One region of the Bacillus sp. FJAT-27231 genome, then DNA from elsewhere that is predicted to be linked to it. Evidence: riboswitches for the same ligand, from Rfam matches in the RefSeq annotation. Region 1 holds a riboswitch; the other holds the start of a gene.
The links. Region 1 has a riboswitch for FMN ahead of AC623_RS12545 (ECF transporter S component). Riboswitches for the same ligand answer to the same signal wherever they lie in the genome.
Positions count from the first base shown of each region.

Region 2: linked by a shared signal. The riboswitch ahead of ribD (bifunctional diaminohydroxyphosphoribosylaminopyrimidine deaminase/5-amino-6-(5-phosphoribosylamino)uracil reductase RibD) and the one ahead of AC623_RS12545 (ECF transporter S component) in region 1 are both predicted to bind FMN.

Region 1 covers NZ_LFZU01000001.1:2,619,095-2,626,550, forward strand. Annotated here, with positions in the region: gene AC623_RS12525 (RecQ family ATP-dependent DNA helicase) at 1-237, opposite strand, end outside; gene AC623_RS12530 (helix-turn-helix domain-containing protein) at 244-1,290, opposite strand; gene AC623_RS12535 (ferredoxin) at 1,509-1,757, shown strand; gene AC623_RS22340 (methyl-accepting chemotaxis protein) at 1,827-2,795, opposite strand; partial or broken gene AC623_RS22345 (MCP four helix bundle domain-containing protein) at 2,769-3,533, opposite strand; gene AC623_RS12545 (ECF transporter S component) at 3,692-4,267, opposite strand; FMN riboswitch at 4,419-4,549, opposite strand; gene AC623_RS21520 (hypothetical protein) at 4,806-4,979, opposite strand; gene AC623_RS12550 (ATP-binding protein) at 5,170-6,942, opposite strand; gene AC623_RS12555 (response regulator transcription factor) at 6,939-7,456, opposite strand, start outside.
Region 2 covers NZ_LFZU01000001.1:2,271,629-2,279,084, reverse strand. Annotated here, with positions in the region: gene AC623_RS10710 (DNA/RNA non-specific endonuclease) at 1-241, shown strand, start outside; gene AC623_RS10705 (barstar family protein) at 345-716, shown strand; gene AC623_RS10700 (aspartate/glutamate racemase family protein) at 1,100-1,789, opposite strand; FMN riboswitch at 2,644-2,785, shown strand; gene ribD (bifunctional diaminohydroxyphosphoribosylaminopyrimidine deaminase/5-amino-6-(5-phosphoribosylamino)uracil reductase RibD) at 2,933-4,021, shown strand; gene ribE (riboflavin synthase) at 4,027-4,674, shown strand; gene AC623_RS10680 (bifunctional 3,4-dihydroxy-2-butanone-4-phosphate synthase/GTP cyclohydrolase II) at 4,697-5,890, shown strand; gene ribH (6,7-dimethyl-8-ribityllumazine synthase) at 5,907-6,377, shown strand; gene AC623_RS10670 (NCS2 family permease) at 6,565-7,456, shown strand, end outside.

The DNA.
Region 1 (7,456 bases):
TCCGCGCATTTTCAATTGTTCGACCTGATCTTGCATTAATGACAACAGCGGCGAAACGATAAGAACACTACCTGGCAGTAAATAGGCTGGCAGCTGGTAACATAGCGATTTCCCAGTCCCTGTCGGAAGCATAGCCAAAGTATGTCGGCCTGAAAGCAAGGATTGAATCGTTTCTCTTTGGCCGGTTCTAAAAGCAGAGTAGCCAAACCGTTTGAATAAAACTTGATCCATGGTCATCTTCCTTTATTTGCTATATTTCGCTAGCACGAGTCTAATCTGAAAATAGGAGACGTCCGGCAGCTTCTCTTTAATCGGCTTTATTCGTTTATTAGAAAGCACTGCCGCTATGTTAAGCACTTCTTCCTCCATCGCTTCACTGACAAAAGGCCGGATGGAGAAATCCGGATAATGAAATGCCAGCTCTACGATATGATCTTCGACTGTGCTCCGCTTTAAGCGCCGCTTCGCAATGATGTCTTCAATCGTGAAGCCGCTTTTTAACATATCGACTGTTCTTCTTGTCGATTGTGTTAACACAACTGGTTCATAGATATCTTGTACCATGGCGAATAATAGTGGAAAATGTGCGGCATGCTGAATAATATGCTGGATTGCAAAATGCAATAAATTTAAAAAGCGATACCAATATTCAGTGCTTTCTATATTAAGCAGTTCTCCTGCTTGGGCTGTTGTTTTACCGGTCCGCTTTTTACCTGAAAGCCGGAGAACGAGAATAAGCGGATCATCAGCTTGTTGTTCCTTCAGAAGCATTATCAGTTCTTCATAAAGATGTGTCGCTAACTCTTCTCTAGACGACTGCCTGGCTGCCAAAAATGACTTTAGCCACCTTTGAGTTTGTTCATCTCGAGACACTGGAAAATAAGTACGATCCCGGTAAAGTAAGTGAGAAGCCACCTGAACAGCTAAAGAGAGCCTTTTCCAAAAAAGGGTTGCGCAATCCTGCAATTTCCAGCCATTTAAGAACGTCAGTGATGGCAATGCTGCAGAGAGAGTCTTCAACTTTTCTTTTCCCAAAACCGTAATATTAACATGGTTTAAAGGATCAAATTCAATAAGCCTATGATCAGCCAGATTATGAATGAAACGCTCAAACGCCTCCCTTTCAAGAAAGGGTGCCGTTTGAAACCATTTATCTAAGTGGTATAGCTTGGCATCCTGTATCGTTTGGGAGGACTTTTTTCCCTTTAACAAATGAAAAACAGCTGAAGAAGTTCTTTGTCCATTTATTTGATCAATCATCATCAATAAAAGTACCTGTAGAAAAGGCATACCTTTCCTCCCTTTTCATACTTTCATCTATTTTACCATGAATTTTGTCAAAATTCCTCGTATGTGGAGGAATTACTAATGAAAGCCTTATCATTTTTTTATTAAGAAATTATGATTGAAAAGAAAACTAATCGGATATACAATGAGGGAAGAAGTTTTCAAACGAGCGTGGATATACAAATGCCACATAGCTTGGATAGATTTTAGGAGGTTTTGAAATGCCAAAGTATACAATTGTTGATCAGGATACATGCATTGCCTGCGGTGCTTGCGGTGCAGCTGCGCCTGATATCTATGATTACGATGATGAAGGCCTTGCATTCGTAATTTTAGATGATAACGAAGGAAATACGCCAGTACCAGAAGTATTAGAAGAAGACATGCAGGACGCATTTGAAGGCTGCCCAACTGATTCTATTAAAGTGGCGGACGAGCCATTTGAAGGCGATCCTTTAAAGCACGAATAATAGGAAATGAGAACCCGGTAAGGCGAACAAGCCTTACCGGGTTCTTGCTCATTGTATAGAAATTTGTCTTTACACTCTGAACTTACTTGCTTCAGATTGCAGCTCTACCGCCATTGTCGCTAAAGCTTGGGTGCTTGCTGTTATTTGTTCAATAGCCGCTAATTGTTCCTCCGTTGCTGCGCTTGAATCGTGCGCTGTGGCAGCCGTCTTTTCAGCTATTTTTCTTACTTGATTAGCATTTTCAGCAATAGATCCTGTCATCGCTTCCAGCTCTTCCACAGCAGCAGCCACGGTCTCCACTTTGTCTCCTACCTCTTTAACGGAATCTGTTATCTTCTTGAATACGTTACGTGATGTTTCCGAAGCAGATAATCCCTCTTCGATCTTGTGGCTTGCTGTTCCGATCGAACTAGCAGCTAAATTCGTGTCCTTCTGAATTTCTTTTACCATTTCTTCAATATCAGCAGCAGAAGTTTTGGATTGTTCCGCAAGCTTTCGTACTTCTTCCGCTACCACAGCAAATCCTTTGCCATTTTCTCCTGCTCGTGCTGCTTCAATAGCAGCATTTAAAGCTAACAAATTTGTCTGTTCAGAAATGACCGTAATTAAGCCGGTGACCCTTTGAATCTCCGTTGCATGCTTTTCTAAAATACTCATGTATTCTTCTGTTTCCTGCATAGAAGAGTGAATGTCTTCAATTTGGCTAGATACATTTTCCGTAGCTTTTTCTCCCTCTGAAATAAGGGCTTCTACCGCCTCTGCGGAATAAAGCATCTCTTCATTATTTTTGGCAATTTGCTTAATTCCCTCTGTCATTTCCTCCATGGAAACGACCACTTTGCTGACAAGCTCCAGCTGTTCACTGCTTCCCCTCATATTTTCTTCTGCTGCCCCTGCTACCATTTGTGAAGAGGCTGTGCTTTGCTCAGTGCTGGCTGACAACTCCTGAGACTGAGCGGACAATTGGAGGGCAGACTGATTCACCTGGCTAAGAATAGTCCGCAAATCCTCAGTCATTTCGTTAAAGGCTGCACCCATTTCCCCGATTTCATCTTTATTTCTTATTCTCACTTTTTCTATTTGTAAATTACCAGCGGCCACTTCATTGAGAGCTATTGTCATTTTCTTGACAGGAACTGTAATGGACTTTCCGATTAGATAAGCAATGACTCCTCCTAAAGCGACACCTGCGGCCACCATAATAATGAGAAATATCTTCATCGCACGAACAAAACCGTTTAAATCATTCCTCGTTTCATTCATCAAGGATACCTGTACTTCTTTTAACTCTAATGCTTTGTTCTTAAACACCTCTTCTGCCTTGTTAGCCTCATCTGCGTATTCAGCTGTCTCAGCTTGCAACCCCTTCTCCTGGCTGTCAAAAACCTTAAAAACAAGGTCGCTATACCGGCTTCCCGCTTCTTCCAACTCGCTCAATATTTTCCTGTTGTTGGGCTGTTTAATTATTTGACTAAGTTCATTATGTATGTCGGCAAATTCTTTTTGCTTTTTCTTGATCTCCTCTAAATTTCGTTGTTCTGAAAAAGCAAAATAAGTGAGCGAATTGATCGATATATCTTTTTCTATACTAATAAGTTCATTAATCATTTCTACTTTCTTCACACGGTCATCGAGCAAGAAAGCATAGTCGTTATTAAGCTTCATAGCTGCCAAATAGCCGATTACTCCCACTGCCATTAAGATTAATAACACAGCAATAAAACCTGTATACAATTTTTTTGCTACCGAAAAGCCCACTTTCATCCCTCCTATCATCTCTTTAACATTTTATAACGCCTTCCACGAACAATTATACTATTCACCATGCAACATTCAAGTTCTTTCGGACTATAATCCGGTAAAAAAGATAGATAAAAAAGAAGCTCCAAAAGTCACGAACGGGACTTTTGGAGCTTCTTCCTACAACTCTATTTTTATAAAGCGGCTGCCTGCTTGCGCATCCACACATGAATACGGGAGTAAATTAACATGAATAGAGCAGCCATTAGAACTCCTTTTACAATGTTAAAGGGCAGAATAGCGGAGACAACCATTTGCTTCGTTTCCGGAGCACTCATCGCTGGTGCGTTTAGGAAAAGCGTGTAGGCCGGCAGGATAATATAGTAATTTAACACACTCATCATCATCGCCATAAACAATGTACCCACTACTAAAGCAAAGGTTAATCCTTTTTTCGATTCAAATTTTTTGTATACATAATAAACTGGAAGAATAAACGTGATGCCAGCAACGAAATTAGCTAAGTGGCCAACAGGTACACCTGTCGGACTCCCCGTCATAAAGAAGTCTATTACATTTTTCACTAGTTCGACCATAATACCTGCAAGCGGCCCAAAGATAATAGCAGCGATTAGTGCAGGTATATCGCTGAAATCAATCATTAAAAAGCTCGGGAATGGGGGAATTGGAAAGTTCAACAGCATTAATAGATAAGACAGTGTACTTAATAACCCCACAGACGTCAGCGTACGAATATTCATTTTTCTCACGATCATTCTCTCCTTCTTCTCATTCATCATTCATAAGAAGAAAGGCTGCCAAAACCCTCGAGAAACGACAATCCCCCAAGCTGCTCGCTTAGGGGAGAAAAGTCATACTCAAATAAACGTTCAAATCTGCACTTTTTGAACGTTGGCAGACCTTCACCTTCTCCCATCCAGACTATACTGTCGGCTTTGGCTTCTCACCAAATCAACCTTTCGGCTCGCGGGCTCGGAAAGCATTCTTTCCATACCGCCGGTCGGGAATTGCACCCTGCCCCGAAGATGAATATAAAATTTTTTTCCACTAAGATTCTTATGCCATCGCGACAAGAGAAGCTTAATAGATTTATTTAAATGATAACAACCTTATAAAAAAAAAGCAAGGGGATCCCCTTGCTTCAAGCTGTTGACAAACGCTCGCTTTTTCATGGCTTATGTCTCTGACAGCCAACTGCTATGCCTAAAGACCAAACGATCAGTGAATAAAGTAAACTTGATCAGACGTCCGACACAGCTAATAGCTTCTGCTATTTCCATACTTGCGCTAAACAGTTTTGCTTGTATGTAGCATTCCAATCGTGCCTTCTAGATCACCAGTTTGAACCTGAGACTGCTTCTTTTCACTTTTTGACTGGGCAAGCCCTCCGCCGATCATCAGCAAACTAACACATACCCCCATAAGCAAAGCGATCATAAAACGTTTCACGTAGTCTTTCATGTTGTACCGCCTCCAACTTGCTTTTTTACTGCCCTATTAGTTGTATGACGGAAGGTGTTTCCAGTATGACTACTTTTCTAGATAAACGATAAAAGCCGCAAATGCTTTGCAGGCCGCTGACAAGCACTCACTTTCTTCACGACTGGCAGACTGAATGCTCATGCCCTAACATCATAAAAGCTAGAAGCATTTATTCTCTTGGTAACCGGAATGAGAATATAGTACCCTGTCCCAATTTGCTCTGCACTTTGATACTGCCATTATGGGCAGAGATAATATTTTTAGCAATAGAAAGTCCGAGCCCTGTTCCGGAACGGCCTCTCGTTCTCGCTTTGTCTCCTTTGTAAAAGCGCTCGAATACAAAGGGCAAATCCTCTTCGCTGATGCCTGCTCCTGAATCCTGCACAGATACATGGTGACCGTCTGTCCTGTATTCATAGCTCACTTTAACGAAACCGTGTTCTGGTGTATGGCGTAAAGCGTTGTCTATTAAATTCGTTAAGACTTGTTCAATTCGGTCTGGATCCAATTTAACGATGACTTGTTCGCTAGGAATCTGCCATGTCAGGTCAATATGCTTTTCTTTTGCAAGCCCTTGAAACTTATCAGTCACCCGCTTAATAAAAGCTGGGAAATCAACTTCTTCCAGATTTAAAGAAATGTGCCCTGCTTCCATACGAGCTAAATCTAACAGCTCATTCACAAGCCGGCCAATCCGCAGCGATTCATCGTAAATAATTCGAGCCATTTCTCTTTTTTCATCTTCAGTAGCGGCAATGTCGTCAATAATGGCCTCACTATATCCCTGAAGCATTGAAATGGGAGTGCGAAGTTCATGTGACACATTCGCAACAAAATCTTTTCTCAACTTATCAAGGCGGCGTTCTTCCGTCATGTCACGAACGACAGCCACTGCTCCACGGACCGCTTTTCCATTATACAGCGGACTAACAATGATAACGTAAGAACGCCCCTGCAATGAGAACTCACCAATCTTTTCTGTTTCTGTTTGAACAGCCTCTTTGAGAAGATCCTCGACAAGCGAAGGCATCGTTTGTTTTGGATTTTCTTTTCCTACTTCATAATACCAATTTTGCAAGAAGCGCTCTGCCGGCGGATTGGTAATGAGGATAGTTCCATCCCGATTAAAGGTCATGACGCCATCCGCCATACTGCTTAAAATACTTGCTAACTGCTCTTTTTCCTGATTCAGTGCATGGATATTATGATTTAGCTGTTTCGCCATTTGATTAAATGAAGTAGCAAGCGCACCAATTTCATCTGTTGTTAAAATGGGGACAGTCGTATCGAAGTTTCCTTTTGTCAGTTCATTTGCCGCTTCTCGCATTTTGCGCAATGGAGCCGTGATCCTTGTGGATAAAAAGAACGCGAAAATGGTTGTCAAAAATATAGCAATGCCAGCAGCGAGCAAGATTAGCTTCGTTGTCTGATGGGACGTTTCTTTTATCACTTCAAGTGATTGGTAAATAATAACTGCACCATCTTCTCCCTTATTCATTTTCAAGGGAACGGCAATGGCGATCGAATTCTCATGGCGATTAGACCGGCCGTCTTCGTCTACCTCTAGCTCCGCTTTTACTTTCTTTTTATCTGTAAACACACGGGAAAGTGTAGGGTCATTCACGATTTCACTCTGTTTAAGCCTTTTAGAAGCCGGATCACTCGGTGAGTAATGAAACGTCTCCCTATTCTCGGCGATAATGACGTGAACAGGTCGATCCACTAACTCCCACGCTACTTCCATCCCTGTTGTTTTGTTTTCATGATCAGAGATCACTTTAGAAATTTTTACAGCTGTTTCCGATAATTCTCTTTCCACTTCATTTGTATGATAGTTCTCAAAAAACTCTAATAGCAAAATCGTCAGAAAAAAGAGAACAAAGGAAACGAGCAGTAAAATGGTCATCCATAGCTTCCCTACTACACTTCTCCAAAGTTTCATTCATTCACTACCTCGAACTTATAACCTACCCCCCACACGGTCACAATCATTTTTGATGCCTTTTCCGACACTTTATTTAATTTTTCGCGCAGGCGCTTCACATGTGTATCTACTGTTCGAAGGTCACCAAAAAACTCATAATGCCACACTTCTTTTAATAAGTGCTCCCGGTCGAATACTTTATCTGGTGATTTAGCAAGAAAGTAAAGTAATTCGTATTCTTTAGGCGTTAAGTTTACTTCTTCTCCATCTGCCGTCACACGATGAGCATCATTATCAATGGTTAAATGAGGGTAGACAATTAAGTCTTTTGACTTCGTATCTGTTTGCAAATAAGAGGTTGGCGACGATCTTCTTAAAAGTGCCTTTACCCGAAGAACAACTTCTCTAGGGCTGAACGGCTTAACAATATAGTCATCGGTGCCGACTTCAAATCCCTGCACACGGTTTGCCTCTTCGCCTTTTGCTGTTAACATAATAACAGGCGTTGACTTCTTTTCCCGCAGCTCTCGGC
Region 2 (7,456 bases), 350 kb from region 1:
AGTGAACAAAAATTTAGGGAAAACGACAGGTACGATCAGTACGCCACCGAAAACAGATAATGTACCTGCAGCCGAAACAAAAAATAGTAATGAAGATGTTAGTAAAGTGGATACCAATCATAACGGAAGTGTTACTATCGCTGAAGCCAAAGCTGCTGGCTTTAAAATGCCAATTACGCGAGATTCATGGCTCTATAAATATATGGATGATCGAGATGGTGATGGTTTAGTAGGTGAATAAATGGGGGTATGCGGCGATTCTTTTCTTCTTAAACTAACGGATAGGTTAGTGGAATAAGAGACTATGATAAAATAAAGAAGATAGTGTGGTTAGAGGTGCTGGTATGAACAAAATTTTCATCATTGATGGAGAAAAGTTTTCTGATTTTAAGGGTTTTTGTAAGGAGTTTTCAAATGTAGTTCTCTCTGGAAAACATGAGTGGAACGGAAATCTAGATGCGTTTAATGACATTTTGTATGGTGGTTTTGGAAATATAGAATCTGGAGAAGAATACACAATTATTTGGAGAAATTCTGTTAAATCAAAAAGAGATTTAGGATACGAGGAAACTATTATTAAACTGAATGAAATATTGAAAAATTGCCATCCGACTAATAAAGAAAGAGTGATTCAAGAAATAAGAGATGCAAAGATGAACAAAGGTTCAACTATATTTGACTGGATAGAAGAAATTATCCTTGATAACGAAATATAACACTGATTATAGAGTAATCCTTATTCAGCTAACGGGGGCTTTAGGTCAATAGGATTTATTAAAGTCATCAAACTTTGTTATAGAAATCATAAGAGTAATTTGAAAAAATCCTTCATCTGTTTGCACTAGAAGGGATACCAGACAAACAAAGCGAAACTCCCACTTGTAAAATGACAATAAAGTTATTTAATTTTAAAAGCTCAAACAAGCATAACCCCGTTCTAAATTTAAGACGGGGTTAAAAATATGTTATTTAATTTTTGATATAGGGTATTTCATTACACTGGAAAATATAACAATAAAGTCGTTTAAAAATCTAAGTTTTCTTCCATAATCGCGCCCGTTTGCGGAAGAATTAAAAAATCTTTAAAAATTTCATAACCTTATTTTAAGGACATATTTACAGCTTCAAAAGCATGTATGTAGGTTGTGTCAAATAGAGGAACAACAGAATCCTCCGGCTTTACCAATAACCCAATTTCTGTACAGCCTAATATAATCCCTTTAGCGCCAGATTCGATTAAACCTTGGATAACTTTTTTATAATAATTCCTTGATTCATGATGAATCTTACCCAAACATAACTCTTCGTAAATAACCTTGTTTACAATCTCTCTTTCATTGTCATTTGGCACAATAACTTGTATACCGTTAAACTCCAAGCGTGATTTATAAAAATCCTGCTCCATTGTGTACCTTGTGCCTAGTAACCCAACAGAATTAATTCCTTTCTCTTTAATTTGGGCTGCTGTTGCATCTGCGATATGCAAAAGGGGGACATTAATTTTTGACTGGATGTCATCTATAACTTTGTGCATCGTATTAGTACAAATGACAATAAAGTCAGCTCCTCCCTTTTCCAAAGAACGCGCAGCATTACCTAACATTTCACCGGCCATCTCCCAGGCGCCTTCTGATTGGTAACGTTCAATTTCATGAAAATCGACACTATATAAAAGACATTTCGCTGAATGTAATCCCCCTAATCTTCTTTTAACTTCTTCATTGATAATCCGATAATATTCAACAGAAGATTCCCAACTCATTCCGCCAATAAGACCAATAACCTTCATTTTATCCTCTCCATTATCCTTTTTTATCTTCATGATTAGCTTCGATTAACCTACAAACAACTCCTTTTTTTATTCAACAAAATGTCCCGATTGTTGAATAGCATGACTGACGTTTTTAAACAACTTTATTGTAAATTAAACAACTTCATTATCTCTGTACACCACTGAATCCAGTTTCTTCAGCGGGAGTTTTCATTTATTCAATTCATCTTTGCCAAAGCCTTATCCATCTGTTTCTCATTCGCTTTAACCTCATGACTATTCACATCATCCACGCCTCTGTATGTATACTTTGTGTTCTGCCAAAGATCAGAAGTGAAGAGGGCGATCGGCGTATTGTCCTGTCCCCTCGCATCTAACTAGCCTTGGCAAAGTATAATAATGTGGAAGACAATATGGAAATTACCTGTCGAAAAGAACAATAAGGAAGGTATTCCCTTTTGTGTGAAGAATTATATCTATAAAATATACAAAGGAGAGACTATCAATGTCATTAAATAGTATCAAAGGCTTCGAAGAGTTAGACAACTCTCTATTTGAGAATGATATAAATCTTCGGTGTAAAAAACGGGCCTTTTTCTAAAGCATTCCGAGCCAGTTGAAGGGGTAATGCTTTTTCTTGTATTAGAAGACGGATCGTTAGTTGAACTAGCAGCACATCAATTAGAAGAGTCATTTGAAATAGTGCCACTAGCAATAAATACGTAAGGGGAAAGTGTTCTATTCTATTGGGGACCATGGGGACCAAATTCATCAAAAATCCTCTTTTTCAGTCCAAATTAATCATAATCAGAACATTAAAAACCTTGACACAATCACAATTCTAGAGAGATAATAAGACATAACTTGAATAGGTAATCCTTCGGGGCGGGGTGAAATTCCCCACCGGCGGTGATGAGCAGAGGCTCTTAGTCCGTGACCCGCGTTCGTTTTGAGGCGGTGGATTCGGTGAAATTCCGAAGCCGACAGTGACAGTCTGGATGGGAGAAGGATCACGCATTTTAAAAATTGGTTTTTAAGATGCTTATTTGGCTATGCCTTTTACGCCCCGTATATTTTATATATACGGGGCTTTCGTGGTTTATTGGCTGTAAACCATTCATTGGACGAAAATATCATATGAATAGAGAGAGGACTAGCGAAATGTTAAAGGAACAATATATGGAGTTAGCCTTGTCGCTTGCCGAGGGAGTTAAGGGACAGACGTCGCCGAACCCGCCGGTCGGTGCGGTAGTCGTGAAGGATGGCCGCGTGATCGGGATGGGTGCCCATTTAAAAGCAGGCACAGCTCATGCGGAGGTTCATGCTCTCCGTGCTGCTGGGAAAGAAGCAGAGGGCGCTGATTTATACGTTACGTTAGAGCCTTGCTCACATCATGGAAAGACGCCACCTTGCGCGGACCTTGTCGTTTCCACGGGAATTAAGCGGGTGTTTATCGCAACGATGGATCCGAACCCGCAAGTGAGCGGAAAAGGTGTTCAGAAGTTAGAAGCTGCCGGAATCGAAGTGGAGATTGGCGTTTGCCAAGAACGGGCAGACCGCTTGTTAAAACCATTTTTTCATTTTATTCAACATCAAACCCCATTCGTCACAATGAAAACAGCCATTACAGCCGATGGCAAAACAGCCGCCTACACAGGACATAGCCGCTGGATAACGGATGAGCCGGCAAGAGAAGATGTTCATTGTCTCAGACATGAGCATGACGCAATTTTAGTCGGTGTCAATACCGTTCTTCAGGACAACCCACTCCTTACCACCCGTTTGCCCCACGGAGGAAAACACCCCATTCGAGTCATTTTAGACACTCATTTACGTACACCTATTACAGCAAAAGTAATTGAAAACAAACAAGCTGATACGATTATTATTTGCGGCTGTGACGCCTCTGTTGAAAAGGAAGAAGCGTTAACCGCTGCAGGAGCCGATGTGATTCGCTTGGAAACAGCTGATGTCCACATTCCTCTTTTGTTAAAAAAGCTAGGAGAAGAAGGCATTATGACGCTGCTTGTAGAGGGCGGCGGTGAAGTGAATGCTTCCTTTTTCCAGGAAAAAGCTTTTCAACAGATGATCATTTATATGGCACCTAAGCTGATCGGCGGCAAAATGGCTCCTACACCTTTTGGGGGAGAAGGATTCCCGACGATGGATGAGTCTATCCCCTTAACGTTTGATAAGGTCGAGATGATCGGACAAGATATTAAGATTACGGCTTCACGGAAAGAGGGGTGACAATATTGTTCACTGGCATAATAGAAGAAATCGGCACGATTGAAGAAGTGCTCGCCCGGACCCAGTCGCTGCAGCTGACGATTGCGGCTTCTAAAGTGTTGGAGGATGTCCGCCTTGGAGACAGCATTGCAGTCAATGGCGTCTGCTTGACTGTCACTAGTTTTACCGCTGAGCGTTTTACAGTGGATGTCATGCCGGAAACGTTCCAGGATACCTCCTTAAGTAAAATAAATCGAGGATCAAAGGTGAATTTAGAGCGAGCAATGGCAGCAAACGGCCGTTTTGGCGGACACTTTGTTTCAGGCCACGTAGACGGTGTGGGAACGATAACGGGTAAGAAACAAGTTGAAAATGCTCTTTATGTGGATATTGCTTATCCGTCTGAGCTCGCGCCATATTTGATGACGAAAGGATCAGTAGCGCTCGATGGCACGTCGTTAACGATCTTTTATGTATCTGAAAAAGAATTAACGATTTCGCTCATTCCACATACGCAGGAGGAAACGATTTTAGCGAAAAAAGCAATTGGTGATCCGGTAAATATCGAATGCGATATGCTCGCAAAATATGTAGAGCGCATGCTGAATCGTAAAGCAGAAAAACCAGCTTCAAATGTAACGATGGAGCTATTGGAAAAACACGGCTTTGCCTAACCACATAAACGAGGTGAAAGAGATGTTTGCATCGATAGAAGAAGCACTGGAAGACCTTAAAAAAGGGAAAGTCATTATCGTCGTGGACGATGAAGATCGTGAAAATGAAGGTGATTTTGTCGGCCTGGCAGACTTTGCCGATGCTGAAATGGTGAATTTCATGGCAAAGGTAGGCCGCGGTCTTATTTGTGTCCCAGTGGAAGAGGAAAAAGCAAAACAGCTCGGTTTGAATATGATGGTCGATCATAATACGGACAGCCACGGCACAGCTTTTACTGTGAGCATTGACCACGTATCGACTCACACGGGCATCAGCGCCTTTGAACGGGCGACGACGATTCAGGAAATGATGAAGAAAGATGCTACACCGGCTGAATTTAAACGGCCAGGCCATATTTTCCCGTTAATTGCGAAAAAGGGCGGCGTTTTAAAGAGAGCGGGCCATACGGAAGCAGCAGTGGATCTAGCCCTGCTCGCTGGACAGCAAGGTGCAGGTGTCATTTGCGAAATTATGAAGGAAGATGGCACGATGGCCAGACTTCCAGATTTATTCTTGATGGCAGAAGAGCTCGATTTGAAAATCGTGACGATCCAGCATTTAATTGAATACCGCCGCAAGAAGGAAGAACTTGTGACAAGGGAAGTGGAGATCGAGCTGCCAACGGAATTTGGTCATTTTAAAGCGGTTGGCTATACGGAGAATTTGACGGGCAAAGACCACGTGGCTCTCGTTAAGGGAGATGTACGCGATGGGGACCCTGTTCTCGTTCGCGTTCACTCTGAATGCTTAACTGGGGATGTCTTCGGTTCTTGCCGCTGTGACTGTGGCCCGCAGCTGCATGCAGCGCTTCAGCAAATTGAGGAAGCTGGCCGGGGCGTGCTGCTTTATATGCGCCAGGAAGGCCGTGGAATCGGCTTGATTAACAAGCTGAAAGCGTACAAGCTGCAAGAAGAAGGCTATGACACGGTGGAGGCGAATGAGAAGCTTGGCTTTCCGGACGATTTGCGTGATTACGGGATTGGTGCTCAAATTTTACGCGATCTCGGCATTAAAGAGATGAAGCTGTTAACGAACAATCCGCGTAAAATTGCCGGCTTAAAAGGCTACGGACTGGAAATTGTCGATCGCGTGCCGTTAGAAATGCCGCCGAAAGATGAGAACCGCCGTTATTTAGAAACGAAAGTAACAAAATTAGGTCATTTTTTAACTATTTAATCGGGGAGAGAAGAACATGAGCAGAACATTTGAAGGAAATTTAATCGGCACTGGTTTGAAAGTGGGCATCGTCGTGGCCCGTTTTAATGAGTTTATTACAGGCAAATTATTAAGCGGAGCAGAAGATGCGCTGCGCCGTCATGGAGTGGAAGAAGAAAATGTGGATATTGCTTGGGTACCGGGCGCATTTGAAATTCCGTTAATCGCTAAAAAAATGGCGGACAGCGGCAAGTACGATGCCGTTATCACACTCGGCACAGTCATTCGCGGGTCTACAGCTCACTTTGAATATGTCAGTAACGAAGCGACGAAAGGGGTAGCCCAAGCGGCTATGCAGTCAGGCGTACCCGTGATCTTCGGCGTACTGACAACAGATACGATTGAACAAGCCATCGAACGCGCTGGCACAAAAGCCGGCAACAAAGGCTGGGAAGCGGCTGCGACAGCGATTGAAATGGCGAACTTAGTAAGGTCAATCGAAGGTTAATAAGAGGCCAGTCCCCTGCCATTTTAAAGCGGTGAAGGGACTGGCTCTTTTTTATGGGCTTGTTTTTGGGTGGCCGCCATCGAAGTTGTTCTTTCTAACAGGCTTTGGTACAATACCCTTTGTGGCTGAGCTGTATAGGCAGCAACAGCGGGTAGGGAGAGGGCGATGTACGAGAGGTATATGATTGATGAATAAGAGTGGAGGTTTTTTTCAATTAGCTGATCACGGAACGACTGTAAAGCAGGAAGTGACAGCAGGAGTAATCGGTTTTTTTACAATTGCTTATATTGTAGCGGTTAACTCATTCATTTTGTCGGAGGCGGGCATGCCGTTTGAAGGAGCGGTCATCGCAACGATACTGGCATCGTTTGTCGGCTGTGTCGTGATGGCGTTTTGGGCGAATGCCCCGATTTTGCTTGTGCCGGGCATGGGATTGAATGCGATGTTCACGTACACATTCGTTCAGGCGATGGCATTAAGCTGGCAGCAAGCACTTGGAGTCGTGGTAATATCGGGCTTGATCTTTGTGATCGTCACCGTAACAAAACTGGCCGATTGGCTAAATGCTTCCATCCCGTCTATTTTAAAAGAAGCGATTTCAGTAGGATTGGGCTTTTTCTTGATGCTCATTGGCCTCGAAAAAGGCGGGCTGATTGTGCGGGGAGAGCACTCGATTTTGGCGCTCGGCAATTTAGGTGATCCATCTGTCATCATTACAGTGCTGACGCTAATTGTCACCTTGATTGTCTTTTTGAAGGGGATTCAAGGCGGCTTTTTATGGAGTATTTTATTCGGCACTGGTGCTGCCTGGGTAGCGGGGCTGTTGCCGAAAGTGGGAGAAACATCTTTTTCCTTTGGAATATATCCTGATGTGTTTGCAGCCTTTTCCTTATCAGGGTGGGTGACGGTTCCATTTTGGTCTGCGGTATTTTCTTTGACGATGGTGCTCGTTTTTGAGAATATCGGTCTTGTACACGGACATACGGAATTTGCAGGGCGGCCAGATAAGTTTAAAAGGGCACTGCAGGCCAATGCGTTTTCTGCTTTTTCCTCAGGTATATTCGGTACGAGTCCAACGG